Regions from separate parts of the Bacillus sp. 0209A genome, predicted to be linked through region 1. Evidence: riboswitches for the same ligand, from Rfam matches in the RefSeq annotation. Region 1 holds a riboswitch; each other region holds the start of a gene.
What was found. Region 1 has a riboswitch for S-adenosylmethionine ahead of metN (methionine ABC transporter ATP-binding protein MetN). Riboswitches for the same ligand answer to the same signal wherever they lie in the genome.
Positions count from the first base shown of each region.

Region 2: linked by a shared signal. The riboswitch ahead of V6D44_RS03980 (bifunctional homocysteine S-methyltransferase/methylenetetrahydrofolate reductase) and the one ahead of metN (methionine ABC transporter ATP-binding protein MetN) in region 1 are both predicted to bind S-adenosylmethionine.
Region 3: linked by a shared signal. The riboswitch ahead of V6D44_RS06380 (5-methyltetrahydropteroyltriglutamate--homocysteine S-methyltransferase) and the one ahead of metN (methionine ABC transporter ATP-binding protein MetN) in region 1 are both predicted to bind S-adenosylmethionine.
Region 4: linked by a shared signal. The riboswitch ahead of metK (methionine adenosyltransferase) and the one ahead of metN (methionine ABC transporter ATP-binding protein MetN) in region 1 are both predicted to bind S-adenosylmethionine.

Region 1 is NZ_JBAIZV010000002.1:872,855-878,509, forward strand. Features, by position in the region: gene V6D44_RS09585 (arsenate reductase family protein) at 114-470, shown strand; gene gcvH (glycine cleavage system protein GcvH) at 537-920, shown strand; gene V6D44_RS09595 (YusG family protein) at 976-1,212, shown strand; gene V6D44_RS09600 (toprim domain-containing protein) at 1,290-1,652, shown strand; gene V6D44_RS09605 (thioredoxin family protein) at 1,654-1,974, shown strand; gene V6D44_RS09610 (SCP2 sterol-binding domain-containing protein) at 2,082-2,426, shown strand; SAM riboswitch class I at 2,541-2,647, shown strand; gene metN (methionine ABC transporter ATP-binding protein MetN) at 2,753-3,778, shown strand; gene metP (methionine ABC transporter permease MetP) at 3,771-4,439, shown strand; gene metQ (methionine ABC transporter substrate-binding lipoprotein MetQ) at 4,453-5,274, shown strand; gene V6D44_RS09630 (carboxymuconolactone decarboxylase family protein) at 5,560-5,655, shown strand, end outside.
Region 2 is NZ_JBAIZV010000001.1:888,782-894,436, forward strand. Features, by position in the region: partial or broken gene V6D44_RS03970 (CvfB family protein) at 1-842, opposite strand, end outside; gene V6D44_RS03975 (YajQ family cyclic di-GMP-binding protein) at 941-1,432, shown strand; SAM riboswitch class I at 1,539-1,656, shown strand; gene V6D44_RS03980 (bifunctional homocysteine S-methyltransferase/methylenetetrahydrofolate reductase) at 1,747-3,585, shown strand; gene V6D44_RS03985 (GNAT family N-acetyltransferase) at 3,670-4,119, shown strand; gene V6D44_RS03990 (GNAT family N-acetyltransferase) at 4,125-4,982, shown strand; gene V6D44_RS03995 (MFS transporter) at 5,093-5,655, shown strand, end outside.
Region 3 is NZ_JBAIZV010000002.1:227,899-233,553, forward strand. Features, by position in the region: gene V6D44_RS06360 (CoA transferase subunit A) at 1-373, shown strand, start outside; gene V6D44_RS06365 (CoA transferase subunit B) at 370-1,026, shown strand; gene V6D44_RS06370 (3-hydroxybutyrate dehydrogenase) at 1,041-1,814, shown strand; gene V6D44_RS06375 (5-methyltetrahydropteroyltriglutamate--homocysteine S-methyltransferase) at 1,866-3,002, opposite strand; SAM riboswitch class I at 3,080-3,186, opposite strand; gene V6D44_RS06380 (5-methyltetrahydropteroyltriglutamate--homocysteine S-methyltransferase) at 3,255-4,388, opposite strand; SAM riboswitch class I at 4,473-4,579, opposite strand; gene V6D44_RS06385 (LURP-one-related/scramblase family protein) at 4,646-5,134, opposite strand; partial or broken gene V6D44_RS06390 (hypothetical protein) at 5,269-5,525, opposite strand.
Region 4 is NZ_JBAIZV010000006.1:43,255-48,909, reverse strand. Features, by position in the region: gene V6D44_RS18350 (gamma carbonic anhydrase) at 1-19, shown strand, start outside; partial or broken gene V6D44_RS18345 (amino acid permease) at 282-448, opposite strand; gene asnB (asparagine synthase (glutamine-hydrolyzing)) at 546-2,444, opposite strand; gene metK (methionine adenosyltransferase) at 2,594-3,796, opposite strand; SAM riboswitch class I at 3,965-4,103, opposite strand; gene pckA (phosphoenolpyruvate carboxykinase (ATP)) at 4,300-5,655, shown strand, end outside.

The sequences.
Region 1 (5,655 bases):
TGTCAACAATTTGAGGGCTCCGCATGCGGAGCCCTTTCAAAGAAGCACTGTTTTAGGTTTTTAAAACAAACTGTGTTAAAATAACCTCGATTATTTTATTGAGGGGGAAGAAGATGTCGTTAACTTTTTACTGGTACCCTAAATGCGGAACGTGCCGCAAAGCAAAGAAATGGCTTGAAGAGCATGGAAAAGAAATCAACGAAATACATATTGCAGAGCAGCCTCCAAGCAAAGAAGAACTAAAAGCGCTTTATGAAAAAAGCGGACTGGATCTCAAAAAATTTTTCAACACGAGCGGCATGAAATACCGCGAGCTCAATCTCAAGGAAAAGCTGTATCACATGTCGGAGGACGAACAGCTTGAACTGCTGGCTTCAGACGGAATGCTGATCAAACGACCGCTTACAACAGACGGCGAAAAAGTGACAGCCGGTTTTAAAGAAGACCAATTTGAAGAAAACTGGGCTTAATGTCAATTTTTTTTGAAAAGTATGGTATCTTCTTATTATAGTGCTGTAAAAAATGGAGGGATTCAATTGAGCATACCTAAAGATTTGCGTTACTCAGGAGAACACGAGTGGGTAAAAGTTGAAGGAGAAAAAGCCAGAATCGGGATTACGCATTTTGCCCAGTCCGAGCTAGGCGATATCGTGTTTGTCGAACTTCCTGAAGTGGGCGCTGAAATCAAAGCGGACGAGCCATTCGGCAGTGTTGAATCCGTTAAAACGGTATCTGAGCTTTATGCGCCGATTAACGGAACTGTTGTGGAAATTAACGAAGATCTTGATGACAGTCCGGAATTCGTAAACGAATCTCCGTACGAAAAAGCATGGATGATCGTCGTTGAGCCGTCTGACGCTTCTGAAATTGAAAAACTGATGACAGCAGAGCAATACGAAGAGATGACACAGGAAGACTAAAGCAGGATAGCTGTAAAGGCAATTGGACACGCTAACGTTATGGGAGGTGTCCAATATGGCTTTCAGCAAACAAAAGCTCGATGTCACCAATGATGTGACAGGCCGCTTTCAACATGGCCGGCTCTCGTTATATCATGAAAATGAGAGGATCGGCCAAATGACAAGCATGAATGAATATGAGCTTAAGTCCGGTTATTCCTTTGAAAATGAGAAATTTTATAAGACAGCCGATGTGGTCTCGGGAAACGACGCAAAATATGTGGATTGTGACTACGAAAACGGCTGGTGTTAATGTTGGCGGTGAATTTCACTGCCTTCTTTTACAATCTGAACGTTTCAAATTTGACGCGGCAGGTGAAGAAGATGAAGATGGATGAGCTGGAAAAGGTTATGATTGTCGAAGGGAAATCAGATAAAGAGAAAATCGAAAGCGTCCTGGATGAACCGGTGCGCATTATCTGCACAAACGGAACAATCAGCCAGCTGAGGCTTGAGGAATTGGCTGACGAGCTTTATGATAAAGACGTCTATATATTAGTGGATGCTGACGAATCAGGCGAGAAATTGAGAAAACAACTGAAAAGAGAATTTAACGAAGCCTGCCATCTGCATATCGACAGAGCCTATAAAGAAGTGGCGGCTGCGCCCAGACACCACGTCGCCTCTGTATTGCTGCGCGCGAATCTGAATGTCCATACTATTTTTCTTGAAAGAAAGTCCCGAGGTGTATAGCATGAAAGAACTCCAGGAACACGAGCTTGAGCACATTGCTGATGATGTGTATCTTCTGTATTTATATACTCCGTTTTGCGGCACTTGCCAGCTTGCAAGCAAAATGCTGACAGTGGTGAAAGAAATGCTGCCTGATGTCGCCTTCTATCAAAACAATGTCAATTACTCTCCGACATTCGCAAAAGCCTATCAAATTGAAAGCGTCCCTTGTTTTCTGCTGTTTAAAGGAGGAAAAGTGGTTGAAAGAGGATATGCGTTTCATTCCGTTTCTTATTTATATGAGCTGATCAAACAAAAATCATCTTCCGCATCCCATTTATGACATATTTCTCAGCGCATTCCAATGAAATTGTCGTTCGTTTTATAAAGGGGTTCGTGCGCCAGAGAGAGAAATGTCTATGTATGACCAACAAATAGGAGGTTGTACATATGGAGAAAGCGGAAGTTTTGGAAGATGAGTATCAGCATCTGTTTTTAAAACCCCTTTTGAGCGCTTCAACATTGCTTATTACCTTCCAAGGAGAAACAGAAGCCTTAACCGTCTCAATAAACGAACAGGGAGAAATGAAAAAAATTTCTCCGCGCCAACCGTCCAACCTGACCTTTTACGGAAACCAATCCGAAATCATTCATTTATTGCACGGAGACATTTCCCTTCAGCATCTGATTCAGAGCGGAAGCCTAAAAGTCAAGGGGTCCTTCAGAGCCCTGTTAAAGCTTGAAGCGATTCTTTGGCTGACGAATGGTTTTTTTCAGAGGATTGTGAATAATTAAAAAATAGCAAATTATTATAATAGTAAAAGTTGACATCATTTATTTTATTGACATGCAATCATCCGCCATGCTATTCTACATTAAGAATTTCCGGACGAAAAAGACTATATATTTCTCTTATCAAGAGAGGTGGAGGGAAGTGCCCTATGAAGCCCGGCAACCATCAACACTGTTGAAATGGTGCCAATTCACACGAAGCGTTCAGCTTTGAAAGATGAGAGAAAGGCATTTTATATAAGCCTTTCTGCTCAAGTGTGCAGAAAGGTTTTTCTTTTGCAGAAAACCCCGGAAGATTTCTTAGAATAGTGTTAAGGCAGGTGATTGCTTTGATCAATCTTCAAGATGTTTCAAAAGTGTATAAGTCGAAACATGGAGATGTCAATGCTGTCCAAAATGTCTCGCTTTCCATTAAAAAAGGTGAGATTTTTGGAATTATAGGATATAGCGGAGCTGGTAAAAGTTCCTTAATCCGTCTGCTGAACGGCCTTGAGAAACCAACCTCAGGAACCGTGGAAGTGGCGGGAACCAAGATTAATGAAGTAAACGGACGCGGGTTAAGAAACGCACGCCATGACATCAGCATGATTTTCCAGCACTTCAATTTGCTTTGGTCGCGGACCGTCAGAGATAACATCATGTTTCCTCTGGAAATTGCCGGGGTGAAAAAGAGCGAGCGTATCAAGCGCGCCAATGAACTGATTAAACTGGTAGGTTTAGAAGGAAAAGAAAAATCTTATCCGTCTCAGCTGAGCGGCGGACAAAAGCAGCGTGTCGGAATCGCCAGAGCGCTCGCAAACAATCCGAAGGTTCTCCTTTGTGATGAAGCGACATCAGCACTAGATCCGCAAACGACAGATTCAATTTTGGATCTATTGTCCGATATTAATGATAGACTCGGTTTGACAATTGTGCTGATCACGCACGAAATGCATGTGATCCGCAAAATCTGCAACAGAGTCGCTGTCATGGAAAACGGAAAGGTTGTGGAAGAAGGCGAAGTTCTCGATGTCTTCAAAAACCCGAAGGAAGACATGACAAAACGGTTTGTTCAGCAGGTGACAGAGCCGGAAGAAACGAAAGAAACGCTTCAGCACCTTCTTGATGAAACAGCATCAGGAAAAATGGTTCAGCTCACATTTGTCGGTGATTCGGCTGAACAGCCTCTGATTACAGAGATGATCAGAAACTTTAATGTCAGCGTCAATATTCTGCAAGGGAAAATCTCGCAGACGAAGGATGGAGCCTACGGTTCACTGTTTATCCATATTGACGGAGACGAGGAAGAAGTGCAAAACGTGATCGGGTTTATTAATGACAAACAGGTGAAAGCAGAGGTGATCACGAATGTTTGAAAAATACTTCCCGAACGTTGATTTAACAGAATTGTGGAACGCGACATATGAAACCCTTTATATGACGCTGATCTCTTTGCTGTTTGCTTTTGTCATCGGGGTGATTCTCGGCTTGCTGCTCTTTTTGACAAGTAAAGGGAGCCTCTGGCAGAATAAAACGATCAACTCTGTGATTGCGGCCGTTGTCAACATATTCAGGTCGATTCCGTTCCTTATTTTAATTATTTTACTGCTAGGATTTACGAAGTTTTTGGTCGGCACGATCTTAGGGCCAAACGCCGCATTGCCGGCGCTGGTTATCGGCTCGGCACCGTTTTACGCGCGCCTTGCTGAAATCGCGCTCCGTGAGGTGGATAAAGGTGTTATTGAAGCCGCTAAATCAATGGGAGCTAAGACGTCTACGATTATTTTCAAAGTGCTGCTTCCGGAATCTATGCCGGCTCTTATTTCTGGTATCACGGTTACGGCGATCGCTTTGATCGGCTCAACGGCAATAGCCGGAGCCATCGGTTCAGGCGGCCTTGGAAACCTTGCGTACGTAGAAGGCTATCAGTCGAATAATACTGATGTGACCTTCGTTGCTACTGTGTTTATTTTAATCATCGTGTTTATTATTCAAATCATCGGTGATGTCATAACAAATATTATAGACAAACGATAAGGGAGGATTTACATTGAAAAAGCTATTTTTAGGTGCATTACTGCTTGTATTTGCAGGAGTTATGGCTGCCTGCGGTTCGAATAACGCCGAATCTGGTAAGAAAGAAATTGTCGTTGCTGCGACAAAAACACCGCATGCGGAAATTTTAAAAGAAGCTGAACCACTGTTGAAAGAAAAAGGCTACACGCTGAAAGTGAAAGTGCTTAGTGATTACAAGATGTACAACAAAGCTTTAGCTGATAAAGAAGTGGATGCGAACTACTTCCAGCACATTCCTTACCTTGACCAAGAAATGAAAGAAAACACAGATTACAAACTTGTGAATGCCGGTGCTGTTCACTTAGAGCCATTTGGTATTTACTCTAAAAAATACAAATCACTGAAAGACCTTCCAGACGGCGCGACCATTATCCTGACAAACAACGTCGCTGAACAAGGCCGTATGCTTGCAATGCTTGAAAATGCTGGATTAATCACACTTGATTCTAAAGTCGAAACAGTTGACGCAACATTGAAAGACATTAAGAAAAACCCGAAAAATCTTGAATTCAAAAAGGTAGCGCCTGAATTAACGGCAAAAGCATATGATAACAAAGAAGGAGACGCGGTCTTCATCAATGTAAACTATGCGATCCAAAGTAAATTAAATCCTAAAAAAGACGCGATTGAAGTGGAAGCAACGAAAAACAACCCATACGCTAACATCATCGCAGTAAGAAAAGGCGAAGAAGATTCTGACAAGATTAAAGCGTTGATGGAAGTTCTTCACTCTAAAAAGATCAAAGACTTCATCGAGAAAAAATACGACGGAGCTGTGCTTCCTGTATCTGAATAAGACTGAAACCCCGGATAAGAAATCCGGGGTTCAATTATTGACAAAGCCATAAAACGATATTCGTTTTATGGCTTTGTCATCTTTTCAGCGTGATTGAAAACCCTTGAAGTCTAGGAAGAACGAGCATTGGAGCAGAGCGAATGTTGTAATTCGTGAGCACCAACGCGGAGGTCTGACAACGAATGCGAGGGTTTGCTGACACGGTGAAACCCCGGATGAGAAATCCGGGGTTTTTTTCGGGTATTTTCCTAAAAGCTGTTCATAATAAAAAGGAATGTTAAACAGATGGAGGGATTTTCTTTGAATCAAGACAGAGGAAGCATGCAGGACGCGCTAAAACAATATAAATTAGGTCTAGGCACATTCGAACAAAAGATGCCG
Region 2 (5,655 bases), on a different contig from region 1:
AATGGCCGAGCGCGCGTTTAAAAGCGGCCTTGCTCATGTTAAAACGTTCTCTGATATCGTCAGGCTGGCTTTTGTCGCCGTAAGGCATAGCGCCGTTTCTTGTTCTTATATACGTCAGAATGTACTCGGCATCTACAGACAATGCATCCTGTTTTCTCGGAAGCAGCGACATATTGACTGAACCGTCTTCTTTTACTTGAATCACCCGTCCCGTGATTCTTGAACCGAGTCTTGGCTCCTCTTTTCTTTCTGACGGATGGATAAAACCGCGGATACCGTCGTCCGTGATAATGAATGAACCTGTTGCGATCAGTCTATACACCGTACCTGTCAGCTCTTTATTCATCAGATCCTCTGAGGCATCGGTAAACAGTTCGCTGATGATGTCTTCCGGCGCTGGTTTGGCAAACATGCGCCCCCGGTTCGTCACTTTCAGCATACAGTAGAGCTTGTCGCCTTTTTGCGGCCACACATCTTCGTATGGCGGCAAATGCTCAGTTGCAACAAGCGCGTCCTTAGATAAACCGACATCAACGAATACACCCATATCTTCCACTTTATCCACCACTTCGACCCAGCCGTACTCATCCGCGCTGATGACCGGAATTCTCATCGTGGCCGCAAGCCTTTCCTGCTGATCGACGTATATAAAAACCTCTACTTCGTCTCTGTCCTCGATATCCTCAGTTATTTCACTGTTATGTAAGAGAATCGTGTCTTCTCCGTCGGTTAAAAAGTAACCGAAGTCCGTTTGGTGATCTATACTCAAGGTTAATTGCTGCCCTGGTCTCATGCTATCGTCCTTCCTGTTCCGCTTATTTTTCTGCGGATGCTGTTAACATTTTTTCCAATCATCACAAATTGATTCTTTGTTCTGTTGGAAGTTTCTCTTTATTCTACTATAATCAACACATAAGTTAAATGTTATGGAGGTTTTCATATGGCAAAAGAAAGTTCATTTGATATTGTATCCAAGGTGGAATTGCCTGAGGTGCAAAACGCGATCCAAATCGCATTGAAGGAAATCAGCACACGCTATGACTTTAAAGGAAGCAAAAGCGACATTTCTTTAGATAAAGAGGAGCTTGTCCTTGTTTCCGATGACGAATTCAAATTAAGCCAGCTGAAAGATGTGCTGGTCAGTAAATTGATTAAACGAAACGTGCCGACAAAAAACATTGATTACGGCAAGATTGAAAACGCGTTCGGCGGAACGGTGCGCCAGCGCGCAAAGCTTGTTCAAGGCATTGACAAAGATAATGCCAAAAAAGTCAATATGATCATCAAAAACTCCGGACTGAAAGTAAAGTCTCAAGTGCAGGATGATCAAGTGCGCGTCACCGGAAAAAACAAGGATGACCTGCAGCAGATTATCTCAGCTGTGCGGGACGCAGATCTGCCGATTGACGTTCAATTTATAAATTTCAGATAAATTTTCTGAATCCTATTGATTATTGTCTTTATTTTCGGTAAATTTGGAGAAAGGGAAAAAGCCCGGAATCTTTTGGCATTTCCTGAACACGAAAACTTCATATCCGTTCTTATCAAGAGAAGCAGAGGGACTGGCCCGACGAAGCTTCAGCAACCGGTGTAATGGCGATCAGCCATGACCAAGGTGCTAAATCCAGCAAGCTCGAACAGCTTGGAAGATAAGAAGAGACAAAATCACTGACAAAGTCTTCTTCTTAAGAGGACTTTTTTTATTTCTCTTTTTTCCTTGCTGAATGTGAATAAAGGAGGCAGACAATGGGACTTTTAGAAGATTTGCAAAAACAGGTGTTAATCGGTGACGGCGCCATGGGAACGCTCCTCTACTCCTATGGCATTGACAGATGTTTCGAGGAGCTCAACATTTCGAAGCCGGAGGAAATTCAGCGCATACATAAAGCGTACGTTGAGGCGGGAGCCGACATCATTCAAACGAATACGTACGGGGCCAATTATATTAAATTATCGAGACACGGGCTTGAGGATGACATTAAAAAGATGAATCAAGAGGCAGTAAGAATCGCGCGGGCTTCAGCAGGAGATGCGTACGTCCTCGGGACGATGGGCGGCATCCGCACATTTAATAAAAACGCGTACAGCCTTGACGAAATCAAACGCAGTTTTCGCGAGCAGCTGTACCTGCTGCTGCATGAAGAGCCGGATGGCTTGCTGTTAGAAACGTATTATGATTTGGAAGAAGCCCGTGAAGTGCTGAAAATCGCGCGCAAAGAGACTGGGCTTCCGATTATGCTCAATGTCTCTATGCATGAGCAAGGCGTACTGCAGGACGGAACTCCTCTTTCTGAAGCATTGCGATCGATTGCGGATCTCGGGGCTGATATCGTCGGCATTAACTGCCGGCTCGGCCCTTATCATATGATTGAAGCGCTCAGCGAAGTGCCGATTTTTGATGACGTGTTCTTATCAGTTTATCCGAACAGCAGTCTTCCTTCGCTTGAAGAGGGACGGCTCGTCTATGAAACTGACGACACGTATTTTCAAAACAGCGCGTCAGAATTCCGCAAGCAAGGCGCGCGGATTATCGGCGGCTGCTGCGGCACCACGCCGAATCATATCCGCGCGATGGCGGAAGCGGTTGGCGGGCTTGCTCCGATTACGGAAAAAGAAGTCAAAACCCGGGCGAAAGAATTTATCTCTGTTCAGCATGAGCGGACAGAGCCCGGCCTGAATGAGATCGCGGCGGAAAAACGCTCCATCATCGTAGAGCTGGATCCGCCGAAAAAATTGAGTTTTGACAAGTTTTTGTCCGCCGCTGCTGAATTAAAAGAAGCGGGAATCGACGCCCTGACGCTCGCTGATAATTCCTTGGCGACTCCGCGGATCAGCAATGTTGCCTGCGGCGCCCTTGTGAAGCAGCAGCTCGATATGCGCTCCCTTGTCCATATTACGTGCCGTGACCGAAACATTATTGGCTTGCAGTCACATTTAATGGGCCTTGATACGTTAGGGCTGAATGACGTGCTGGCCATTACAGGCGACCCTTCTAAAATCGGGGATTTCCCGGGGGCGACGTCTGTTTATGATTTAACATCCTTTGATTTAATCAGGCTGATCAAACAGTTCAATGAAGGGCTGTCCCTGTCTGGAAAACCACTTGGCAAGAAAACGAATTTCTCAGTCGCCGCCGCATTTAATCCTAATGTCCGCCATCTGGATAAAGCGGTAAAACGGCTGGAGAAAAAAATAGATTGCGGCGCCGATTATTTTGTTTCACAGCCTGTCTATTCCGAGCAGCAGCTTGTCGATATCCATAACGAAACAAAGCATCTGAAGACGCCCATCTATATCGGCATTATGCCGCTCACAAGCAGCCGGAATGCTGAATTCATCCACAATGAAATTCCCGGGATTAAGCTGTCAGACTCCATTCGCGAAAAAATGGCTCTTGCAGGTGAGGATAAAGAGAAGCAAAAAGCGGAAGGTCTCGCAATTGCACGCTCCCTGCTGGATGCGGCATGCGAGCTGTTTAACGGCATCTACTTGATTACGCCTTTTCTCAGATCTGACTTAACCGCTGAGCTCACCTCGTATATACAGCAAAAAGACGAACAACGCCAAAATATTTATTTGCGTTAAATATGGCTGCCTGAGTCAATCAGGCAGTCTTTTCTAATCGGATTCATGTTACGATATAGAAAACTTTTTAAGAGGAGGAACATCATGCTTGAAGTTAAAACCATTTCCGCGGAAGATACATACGACATCCGGCAGCGCATCCTGCGTCCCCATCAATCCATCGAACAATGCAAATATGAACAGGACCGTGCGGAAGGCGCTTTTCATCTCGGTGTATTTTTTGAAGGAACGCTCATCAGCATCGCTTCTTTTTCCCCTCAACATCAGCCATTATTAACAGCCACCTCCGCATACCAGCTGAGAGGCATGGCGACGCTTGAAGGATATCGCGAACAAAAAGCCGGCAGCGCGCTGATCAAACACGCGGAGGAGAAACTGGCCGAGAGAGGCGTACAGGCGGTCTGGTGCAATGCAAGATACCATGTCAAAGGCTACTACGCAAAGCTTGGCTGGAAGGAACTTGGCGAACCATTTGAAGTTCCCGGCATTGGCACACATATCGTCATGTACAAAAAACTCGGAACAAGCAGGTGAACTGTGTGAAGGTAATGGAAGAGCTGATTGAGCTTCATGAAGAACATATTCCCGGCCTATTGCGGCTTTGCAGGCAAGCCGGGTGGCCGGATTATGGCGAACAAGAGCTGAAAATGCTTTTCCAACAAGGACGCTTTTTCGGTTATCAAAATGTCCGCGGAGACATCATCTCCTGTATCGGCTTGTTTTTGTTTGGCCGTCTTGCTTCTATCGGACTCGTCATCGTGGATAAGGAATACAAACGGCTCGGTCTCGGGCGCCGGATGGTAAACGCGTGTATCAGCCAAACGGATGAAAGCACCACCATCAGGCTTTGCGCCACAAAAGAAGGTTTGCCGCTTTATGAAAAGGCAGGTTTTCATACGGCGGGTTCAGTCCGAAAGTACAGCTGTCACAGTTTTCAACCGATTGAAAAGCAAGATCACCTTGATGCAGAACTGGCATCCTTTAGAGAACAAGATTTTCAAGAATTAGCCGCTGCCGACCTGGCAGCCTTTGGCGGAGATCGATCAAACCTTATGCAGCAGCTTATTTCCATTTCAAAGGAATGTATTATCGCCAGAAACAACAAGGGTCAGCTGATTGGCTACGGCCTTTCTGTACAGACACCTGCCAATCTGAAATTCGGCCCCCTCATCGCCCCATCGTCAGACGTTGCTGCAAGATTAATCAACAGGCTGGCCGACGGCAAACAAGGGCCAATGCGCATCGATATACCGGCTGAACACACGACTCTGCATGACAGACTGGAAGCGATGGGCTTTCACTTAGACGATGAGCCCCCGCTCATGCTTTACCCAAATAAGACACTGCCCGCTAGAAACGGACAATTATTCGCCTTGATCTCACAAGGGTTCGGCTAACCCTCTTTTTCCCGAACAGGTATTTTCTGTTCGGTTTTTTGCTGTCTGAACGTTGAATAAATGAAGCTATCAGGGACATTCTAAGCAGAAGAAAAGGAGTGTGCTCTGAGATGGAATCATCAAAACAAAATAACGGAATGACGATTGTTGCAATCGGTTCAATCCCTTTAATATTAACACTTGGAAACTCAATGCTTATTCCGATTTTGCCAAAAATGCAATCTGAACTTCATTTATCTCAATTTCAGGTCAGTCTCGTAATCACAGTATTTTCCTTGATTGCGGCGTTTGCCATTCCGATTGTCGGTTATCTCGCCGACCGATTCTCAAGGAAAATCATTATTATCCCTTGCTTATTTCTGTATGGTGCCGGCGGCCTGTTAGCCGGTTTTGCCGCAGGTTTTTTTGACAATGCATACCCTTGGGTCATGGCAGGACGGGCGCTGCAGGGAATCGGAGCAGCCGGAACGGGCCCGATTGCCATGGCGCTGACGGGTGATCTGTTTAAAGGCGCCCAAGAAAGCAAGGTGCTCGGCCTCGTTGAAGCCTCAAACGGCATGGGAAAAGTGCTTTCGCCAATCATTGGATCGCTTATCGCTTTGCTTGTTTGGTATGGCGCGTTTTTTGCCTTCCCGGTGTTTTGTATCATTTCGATCGTGCTGACTTGGATTTT
Region 3 (5,655 bases), 640 kb from region 1:
GGGATTTTACACGGCGACTGGTGTCGGCACTTCAATAGCTGAGGGAAAAGAACATAAAACGTTCGGCGGCCGGAGGTATGTGCTGGAGCGAGGCATTACCGGCGACGTGGCGATTGTCAAAGCATGGAAAGCGGACACCATGGGGAATTTGGTTTTTCGGAAAACGGCGAGAAATTTTAATCCCGTTGCCGCCATGGCAGGCAAGATCACGATTGCCGAGGCGGAAGACATCGTGGAAGCGGGAGAGCTTGATCCAGATCACATCCACACACCGGGCATTTACGTACAGCATGTGGTGCTTGGCGCCAGCCATGAAAAACGGATTGAAAAACGCACAGTTCGGCAGGCGGCGGGAAAGGGTGAGGCGAAATGAAGGAAGCGAGACAACGGATGGTCAAACGGGCTGTACAAGAAATCAAGGATGGCATGAACGTCAATCTCGGGATCGGAATACCGACGCTTGTCGCAAATGAGATACCCGATGGCGTTCACGTCATGCTTCAGTCAGAAAACGGCTTGCTTGGGATCGGCCCGTATCCTGCGGAAGGAACGGAAGACGCGGATTTGATCAATGCGGGAAAGGAAACGATCACTGAAGTGACGGGCGCTTCCTATTTTGACAGCGCCGAGTCATTCGCGATGATAAGAGGCGGGCATATCGATTTGGCTATCCTTGGCGGGATGGAGGTTTCGGAGCAAGGCGATCTGGCCAATTGGATGATCCCCGGGAAAATGGTAAAAGGGATGGGCGGCGCGATGGATCTCGTCAACGGGGCGAAACGGATCGTTGTCATCATGGAGCATGTCAATAAGCATGGAGAGTCAAAGGTGAAAAAAACTTGCTCCCTTCCGCTGACGGGCCAGAAAGTCGTGCATAGGCTGATTACGGATTTGGCAGTGTTTGATTTTGATAACGGCCGCATGACACTGACTGAGCTTCAGAAAGGCGTCACAATTGAAGAGGTGTATGAAAAAACAGAAGCTGATTTCGCTGTAAGCCAGTCTGTGATCAAACAAAACTCTTAGGGAAGGTGTTTGACATGAATAAACAAGTCGCCTTGGTGACAGGGGCAGCCGGCGGAATCGGATTCGAAATCGCGAGGGAGTTCGCCCGTGAAGGAGCTAGAGTCATCGTTTCGGACCTTCATCAGGAAGCATGCGAAAAGGCCGCTTCCAAGCTTGCAGAAGAAGGTTTTGACGCAGCAGCCATTCCGTGTGATGTGACAAAGGAAGCGCAAGTCGCTGATACGGTGAACACCATTCAAAAACGATACGGCCGCTTGGATATTCTGGTGAACAATGCCGGTATTCAGCACGTCGCCCCGATTGAAGAGTTTCCGACAGAAACCTTTGAACAACTGATCAAGGTCATGCTGACGGCGCCCTTCATCGCAATGAAGCATGTTTTTCCGATCATGAAAAAACAGCAGTTTGGCAGAATCATTCATATCGCGTCTGTTAATGGTTTAGTCGGCTTTGCGGGGAAATCGGCTTATAATAGCGCCAAGCACGGTGTCATTGGGCTGACTAAGGTCGGGGCGCTGGAGGGCGCGCCCCATGGCATTACAGTTAACGCGCTCTGTCCGGGGTATGTCGATACACAGCTTGTCCGCAATCAGCTGAGCGATCTTTCGAAAACGAGAAATGTCCCTTACGACTCCGTCCTTGAACAGATCATTTTTCCGCTTGTGCCGCAAAAACGACTGCTTGGCGTCAAGGAAATCGCGGATTATGCAGTGTTTTTGGCAAGCGAGAAAGCGAAGGGTGTCACCGGGCAGGCTGTCGTCCTAGATGGGGGCTACACCGCTCAATGATATAAAAAACACACTTGCTCCGCCATGGAATCAAGTGTGTTTTTTCTTTGCTTATTTCCAAACATCGTTAGCGATTTCAACCACATGGCGCAGCTTCGCCCATTGCTGTTCTTCGGTCAGCTTGTTGCCTTCTTCAGTGGAAGCGAATCCGCATTGAGGGCTGAGGCAAAGCTGGTCTAAGCTCACATAGCGGGACGCTTCTTCGATACGGCGTTTCACATCGTCCGGATGTTCAAGCTCGCCGAATTTAGAGGTGACTAAACCAAGGACAAGCTGAAGATCAGAGCGCTTCACATAACGGAGCGGTTCAAATCCGCCTGAGCGTGAATCATCGTATTCCAAGAACAGGCCGTCAAGGTTCAAGCCGTCAAAAATGGTTTCAGCTGCCGCGTCATAACCGCCTTCAGCTGTCCAAGTGGACTGGAAGTTGCCGCGGCAAATATGCATGGTCACCGTCAGGTCATCCGGACGATCCGCAATCGCGTCGTTAATGGATTTCGCAAACAGCTGGCGAAGCTCGTCTGGCGTTGTTCCGAATGCTTCGATTTGTTTTAAGCCTTTTTCAGATAAGAAAACAGCCCATGCCGTATCATCAAGCTGGAGGTAGCGGCAGCCTCTGTCATAAAACGCTTGAATCGCTTTTTTATATGCTTTGGATACATCATGCTGGAAAAGCTGATAGTCGTTTTTGTACGCATCCTTTTCAAGCTTTCCGCGGAAAAACAGCATATTCGGGCTTGGGATCGTCATCTTCGGCGTCGCGTCACCTGCAATGCTATGGAGAAATGAATAATCTTCAAGCATTGGGTGAGTTGAAAAGTCGATATCATCTGTGACTTTAATGCCGCGTGCTTTTGTCTGTACGTTATGAAATTGAATGCCGTGCTCAGGAATAAACGGCTCAACCCCATCCAAGTTTTCCAGAAAATCAAAATGCCACCACGCTCTGCGGAATTCGCCGTCTGTCACGACGTTCAGGCCGGTTTCCTTCTGTTTTTCCACAATGCGGATGATTTCATCGTTCTCGATCTGGCGAAGCTGTTCAGCCGTAATCTCGCCGGCGGCTTTTTGCAGCCGCGCTTTTTTGACGGGCTCAGACCTCAGCAGGCTTCCGACTTGATCCGCGCGAAATGGCGGTTTTTGTCTTTGAAGTGATTTTTGTTCTGCGGGTGTTGTTTGTTGTGGCATGTTGTTCATTCCTTCTTTCCATTCAAATATAAAAAAGCTCTTCCTTTGGATAAGGAAGAGCTTGCGTGACAATCTCAACCTTATCTTCAAGAGCAATCAATGCTCTAAAGGATTTAGCACCATTCTGTTAAACAGCGGTTGCCGGGTATCGCAGGGCCAGTCCCTCCACCTCTCTTGATAAGGAAAACCTTTTTATGAAATTTTCTGATAGTATCTATTATTCACACATTTTACATGTCTGTCAATGATAGATTATCTCCACACATCGTTGGCGATGTCGATGACGTGGCGCAGCTTCGCCCATTGCTGCATCTCTGTCAACAGATTGCCTTCTTCTGTAGAGGCGAAACCGCACTGCGGGCTGAGGCACAACTGGTCAAGGCTGACAAAGCGCGCCGCTTCATTGATTCGGCGTTTCACATCCTCAGGATTTTCGAGCTCGCCGTATTTTGATGTAATTAAGCCAAGAACAATTTGCAGATCCTTGCGTTTCACGAAACGGAGCGGATCAAAATTTCCGGAGCGATCATCATCATATTCCAAGAACAGGCCGTCCAAGTTTAAGCCGTCCAAAATCGTTTCCGCTACAGCGTCATAGCCTCCTGATGCCGCCCAAGTCGACTTGAAGTTGCCGCGGCAAATGTGCATTGTGATTGTTAAATCATCAGGGCGGTCCGCGACTGCATCGTTAATCGTTTTGGCAAACAAGGCAGGCAATGTTTCTGGATCGCCGCCGAGCGCCCGGACAACCTCTCTGCCTTTTTCCTCAAAGAAGAGAGACCATGACGTATCATCTAGCTGAAGATAGCGGCATCCAGCGTCATAGAAGGCGTTGATTGCTTTTTTGTACGCTTGGGCCAGATCATGAAAGTACTCCTCTTGATCGTCATAAATGCCTTTATCGGCCTTTTCACCGAAAAACAGCATATTCGGACTCGGAATCGTCAATTTAGGTGTCGCGTCGCCGGCAATCTCTTGTAAAAATTGATAATCAGCAAGCGCTGGGTGGTTCGTAAAATCGAGTTTTCCCGTCACTTTGATGCTGCGTGCTTTTGTTTTTACGTTATGGAACTGAATCCCTTCAGCGGGAATGAACGGTTCCACACCGTCAAGCCCTTCGAGAAAATCATAATGCCACCAAGAACGGCGAAATTCACCGTCTGTTACCACGTCGAGACCGATTTCTTTTTGTTTTTTGACAATGCGAGTGATTTCCTTGTTTTCAATCTCACGAAGCTGTTCCGCTGTGATCTCGCCGGCCGCTTTTTTCTGGCGTGCTTCTTTCACCGGAGCGGAGCGCAGTAAACTGCCGACATGATCGGCGCGGAAAGGAGCTTTGTTTTGTTTTTCTGATTTTTGTCCTGCAACATTTGTTTGTTGAGCCATGTCATTCGCCTCTTTTCTGAAATAGGGTAAGCATGAAAAAAGCTCTTCCTTTGAGTAAGGAAGAGCTTGAATGATCAAATCTCCGCCTCATCTGCAAGAACGCAATGTTCTTAAGGATTTAGCACCATTCTGTTTGAAACAGCGGTTGCCGGGTATCACAGGGCCAGTCCCTCCACCTCTCTTGATAAGGTACATCTTCATATTTACATTTTAATTATCTTAATATTATTACTTTTGAATCAATTGTCAACACTTTTTTAGAAAAGACTCTCATCTTCATCGTCATATAAGACCATATCCAACACGATAGCGATGGCCGTGCAAAGCAGCACATCTTCCTCGTTTGCAATCTGCAAATGATAGGAATCACCCCAGCTGAGCCACTTCTTACTCACCGACATCCGGACATTCTCCCCGTCAGTCAGCTGGAATTCATTCTTCCACAAGTCACCGTCAATTTGCCAGTTAAGTCCGGAAATCTCAAACTTCGGTTTGAAAAACGCTAATTTCTTCGTCACCTCACAAACCGTTTTCCCGCCAATTGAAATCACATATCGCGGCAGAAATGACATCACTTTTTGTTCAATGGAAACGAGCGTTTTCCCGGATGAATCTGTCAATTGTAATGAGTCCCCTAACGAAAAGAACCGTCCTTCGACCTTGAATCGCTCTTGTTCATCCCGGTCATAAATGTGAAATGTATCTTTAAACGAGAACATTTTTTGTTTCATAAATAAATCGATCATTGCTGCAGTCTCCTTTTGAATTTGCCTTGTAAAATATTACGGACAGGGGGCAAAAAGGTTTCAAGTCCAAATCTATGTTTCCAAAATGAAAAAAGGCTGCGTTGTTCAGCAGCCTTTTCGTTTGAAATATCGTTTTAGGAAAGATGCATCCGGCGTTTTTGGCGGATGGCGTCAAGGTCGATTAGGTTGTTATGATAAGTTGCGGCTGCTGGCAGAGGGCTTGTCTTTTGCGGTTTGCGGCGATTGTCCTTGCTGAAAGAAAAAAGAAGATAGCCGCATAATGCGATGATAATAAATAGGATCATTTTACATACCTCCCAAAAAAAGTTTTGGTATCTCTATTGTACGGATAAATTGTCAAAAAGTATTCAAAAAATTCTAAATCAATCAAAAATAAATAACTGCCCCTCTAAAACAGTTTAACCTGATGACCTGAAAATAGTCTTGAATCACGGTGAATGTTCTAGTTGATGTTTAGTTCTATAGTTACTATCGACGAGAAAATAAATTCCTTTATATAA
Region 4 (5,655 bases), on a different contig from region 1:
CTATAAATCACTTCAATAAACATAAGACCTGCTTCGTCTTACTTTACCATTTTTCAAATTATGTTTGAAAGCAATAACCATCGGTTACCCGGGCGTAATGACCGTTCGGGTTTTGATTTTTCCATCAAACATTCACATATGGCATCAAACGTATGACTTTTATCTTATCATAAAACATGATTCACAACTGTAGGCAGCCGCTCAAAAACACATTCCTATTCTTTCCTGTTCTTGATTTTCTATGAGCACACACAAAAAGAGCTCACTGTGAGCTCTTTTTGTCAACTGATATTTCGTTCGCTGGCAATAGACATTTTTCTTATGGAAACCTTTTGCATAATACAGCAAGTAAGATGAGAAACCAAACCGGTCCGACAATCACGGATCCTCCTGTATCAGAACTGTAAGCCATAAGAATAAAGATAAATGCTAAAAATGCCAATGATATTTAAGACGCAAACAGAAAAAAACGGATTGGTAATCAATAATGATGGAGAAATAAAGGTATCATAACAAGGCTTTCGACGAATCGAAAGCCTTGTCTGTTACACAAAGATGACTTCTTTAGGCTGATGGTTCAGCTCTTCAGGCATATAGCGTTTTTCGATATTGATGCTATGCCAGATCATAAAGATCAGTACAGTCCAGATTTTACGGCTGTTATCTGCCTTGTCCGCACAATGGTCTTCAAGAAGCTGCAGGACATACTCCTTGTGGATATAAGCATCCGTTTGGCTTTCCTGAATAATATTCCGCACCCATTCGTTCATTTCGTTTTTCAGCCAATGACGGATCGGTACAGGGAAACCGAGCTTTTTGCGGTTTAATACGTGTTCAGGCACAATTCCTTCAGCGGCTTTGCGAAGAAGATACTTCGTCGTGCCGTTCTTCGTTTTCAGCTCATCAGGAATTTTCGAAGCAACATCAAATACAACTTTATCCAAGAATGGCACACGGAGTTCTAAAGAATTCGCCATCGTCATTTTATCCGCTTTTAACAAAATGTCCCCGCGCATCCAAGTGTGGATATCGACATACTGCATTTTATTAATATCGCTGTATGAGTTGCTCTCTGTAAAGTAAGTCTTCGTCACATCGCGATATGAAAGGTTCGGATTATAATGCTTCAGCAGCTGTTTTTTGACAGACTCTTCGAAGATCTTCGCGTTACCGATGTAACGATCTTGAAGCGGTGTGCAGCCGCGTTCAAGCAGGCTCTTTCCTCTCATGCCCTCAGGCATGACAGCCGCAACGTGCAGAAGCATCTTTTTCAGGCCGGACGGAATGCGTTCAAACGGTTTAAGGGATAGCGGCTCACGGTAAATGTTATATCCGCCGAAGAGCTCGTCCGCACCTTCACCTGATAAAGCAACCGTTACATGTTTTTTCGCTTCTTTTGCAACAAAGTACAATGGAATCGCTGCCGGATCAGCAAGCGGATCATCAAAATGCCATACGATCTTTGGAAGCTCGTTCATGTATTCCTCAGGCGAAATGACTTTGCTGATATTCTCAATGCCTAACGCCGCGGCGGTTTCTTTCGCTACATCAACTTCACTGAAGCCCTGCTGCTCAAATCCGACAGAGAATGTTTTTAAGCTCGGATGCAATTCCTTCGCTACAGATACAATAAAGGAAGAATCAATTCCGCCAGACAGGAATGAACCGACAGGAACGTCACTTCTCATATGAACATTTACAGAGTCATAGATCGCGTCTCTAACTTCTTTCACAAGCTTATCTTCTTCAGTCTGAACTGGTTTGAAGTTCGCTTTGAAATACGTTTTGAATGTGATATCGCCATCTGGGCGGATTGTAAACTGTGAACCCGGCTCTATTTTTTTCACATTGGCATCAAGCGTGTTTGGTTCAGGAACGAATTGGAATGACATGTACTGCTGCAATGCCTCTTTATCTATTTCAATATCATTTTGAGCAACCATTAAACTTTTTCTCTCTGAGGCAAAATAAACCTGATCATTGATCGTTGTGTAATACAATGGTTTAATGCCGAACGGATCTCTTGCTCCATACAGCACATGATCGTTTTTATTCCAAATCAGAAAGGCAAACATACCGCGCAGTTTGGACGCGGCTTCTTCTTTGTAGTGACGATAAGTCGCAAGAAGAACCTCTGTGTCCGAATCCGTGTTGAATGTATACCCCTTTGCTTCAAGTTCTTCTCTCAGTTCAATATAGTTATAGATTTCTCCGTTAAAGATAATCCAATAGGTTTCATCTTCATATGATAAAGGCTGTCCGCCATTTTCTACATCAATAATGCTGAGCCGTCTGAATCCGAATCCAACGTGCTCATCATGGAAATATCCATCACTGTCAGGACCGCGGTGAACGATCATTTGGTTCATTTGTTTGATTAGTTCTTCTTGATCAGCGGTTTGAGCTAACGGATGCTTGTTAAAAACCCCGACAAATCCACACATAGTATTGCCTCCATAATTAAAATTGTCATCATTGAACCCCTATTTATAGACGCTGTGAATAGTATTTGGTTTCACAGTTATGTAAAAATATAAACATGAATACAACGATAAAAAAAGGAAAGCCGCTTAACCAGTAAGCGGCTATAAAATTATTCTCCTAACGCTTCTTTGCGCAGCTGCTCCGCTTTGTCTGTACGCTCCCACGGAAGATCAACATCGTGACGTCCGAAGTGGCCGTACGCAGCAGTTTGTTTGTAGATCGGACGGCGTAAATCAAGCATTTTGATAATGCCGGCAGGTCGTAAATCAAAGTTATTGCGAACAACTTCAATCAGTTTTTCCTCAGAAGCTTTTCCGGAACCGAATGTGTTGATTGAGATTGACACAGGCTGTGCAACACCGATCGCGTAAGCAAGCTGCACTTCGCAAGAATCAGCAAGCTCAGCCGCAACGATGTTTTTCGCAACGTATCTCGCTGCATAAGCAGCAGAACGGTCTACCTTCGTCGCATCCTTGCCTGAGAACGCGCCTCCGCCGTGGCGTGCATAGCCGCCATACGTATCAACGATGATTTTGCGTCCTGTAAGTCCCGCATCCCCTTGAGGGCCTCCGATAACGAAACGTCCTGTAGGGTTGATGAAATATTTTGTTTCTTCATCAATCAGCTCTTCAGGAACAACCGGATTGATAACATGTTCTTTAATGTTGCGCTGGATTTGCTCAAGCGTAATTTCAGGGTGGTGCTGAGTTGAAATAACAATCGCGTCAATACGGACAGGTTTGTTATTTTCATCGTATTCAACGGTTACTTGTGTTTTGCCGTCAGGGCGAAGGTACGGAAGAATATCTTCTTTACGGACTTCACTCAGGCGGCGGGCCAATTTATGAGCAAGTGAAATCGGAAGAGGCATAAGCTCTTTCGTTTCGTTGCACGCATAACCGAACATTAAACCTTGGTCACCCGCACCGATCGCTTCAATTTCTTCATCGCTCATTGTGCCTTCACGGGCTTCAAGCGCTTGGTCTACACCCATCGCGATATCAGCAGACTGCTCGTCAATTGATGTTAAAACCGCACAAGTTTCCGCATCAAATCCGTATTTCGCACGTGTGTATCCGATTTCTTTAATGGTTTGACGAACCGTCTTCGGAATGTCAACATACGTAGATGTTGTGATCTCTCCGCTGACAAGAACCAAACCGGTTGTCACTGACGTTTCACAAGCCACACGCGCGTTAGGGTCTTTCTTTAAAATTTCATCTAAAATGCTGTCAGAAATCTGGTCGCAGATTTTATCCGGATGTCCCTCCGTAACAGATTCTGATGTAAATAAACGACGATTTTTACTCATGATTTGCTTCCTCCTGCACAAGGCCTCCCGATAGACCTTGTATATATGATACGGAACTCGCTCCCTCTTATACAATGTAACGTTATATTAGAGAATGTTAATTGGCATATTTTATGAAATAAAAAAACCTTTTCCATCGAGGAAAGGGTTTGGTCTTTGTGCCTTTCACTCTTATCGCTCAAGGAATCATACAACCTTGCAACAGGTTAGCACCTTGGTTGTCTCACACAGCTGAACCTAATAAATAACAGAGAAACCGGTTGCTGGGCTTCATAGGGCCTGTCCCTCCGCCAGCTCGGGATAAGAGTATCCGCTCAATGAAATATCTTATCGTAAAAGGGTTTGCAATGTCAATATGATTCAGAAGAAATAGGCACCTATATCAAGGGAAAACAATGGAAACGCACACACAAAAAACGATAAATAGTATAGACTATTTGAAAATATATGTTATACTAATTCACAATTAGCAAAACACAAAAAACGATAAAGGAAGGTTTCATATGAACTCAGTTGATTTAACCGCTGATTTACAAGCCTTATTAACAAGTCCAAATGTGTGTCATAATTTATCAGCAGCACAGCTTACAGAAAAAGCACTGTCCCGAAACGAAGGCATTTTAACATCCACGGGTGCCGTTCGGGCGACAACAGGCGCTTACACAGGACGTTCGCCTAAAGACAAATTCATCGTGCAGGAAGAAAGCACGAAAAATAAGATCGATTGGGGTACGGTGAATCAGCCGATTTCAGAAGAAGCGTTTGAGCGGCTCTACACAAAAGTTGTCAGCTATCTGAAACAGCGGGATGAGCTATTTGTTTTTGAAGGATTTGCCGGAGCAGATGAAAAATACAGACTGCCGATTACCGTCGTGAATGAGTTCGCTTGGCACAATTTATTCGCCAGACAGCTGTTTATCCGCCCGGAAGGCCATGATAAGAAAACAGTTGAACAGCCGTTTACCATTCTTTCCGCTCCGCATTTTAAAGCAGATCCAAAAACAGACGGCACACATTCCGAAACGTTTATTATTGTCTCTTTCGAAAAGCGGACGATTTTAATCGGCGGAACAGAGTATGCCGGAGAGATGAAGAAATCCATTTTCTCTATTATGAATTTCCTGCTCCCCGAAAGAGATATTCTATCCATGCACTGCTCTGCCAATGTCGGTCAAAAAGGCGATGTCGCCCTTTTCTTCGGACTCTCTGGAACAGGTAAGACCACCCTGTCAGCCGATGCTGACCGCAAGCTGATCGGCGACGATGAACACGGCTGGTCTGACACAGGCGTCTTTAATATTGAAGGCGGGTGCTACGCCAAATGCATTCATTTAAGCGAGGAAAAGGAGCCTCAAATCTTTAACGCGATCCGCTTCGGGTCTGTTCTCGAAAATGTTGTTGTTGATGAAGAGACACGCGAAGCCAATTATGATGATTCCTTCTATACCGAAAACACGCGGGCGGCTTACCCGATTCATATGATTGACAACATCGTCACACCAAGCATGGCAGGCCATCCTTCAGCCATTGTATTTTTGACGGCTGATGCATTCGGAGTCCTGCCGCCGATCAGCAAACTGACGAAGGAGCAGGCGATGTACCATTTCTTGAGCGGTTATACGAGCAAGCTTGCTGGAACCGAACGCGGTGTAACGTCTCCTGAAACGACGTTCTCCACATGTTTCGGCTCACCATTCCTGCCGCTTCCTGCCCATGTCTATGCTGAAATGCTAGGCAACAAGATCGATGAACACGGCGCAGACGTTTTCTTGGTCAATACCGGCTGGACCGGCGGCGGCTACGGCACAGGCGAACGTATGAAGCTTTCTTACACGAGAGCGATGGTCAAAGCAGCGATT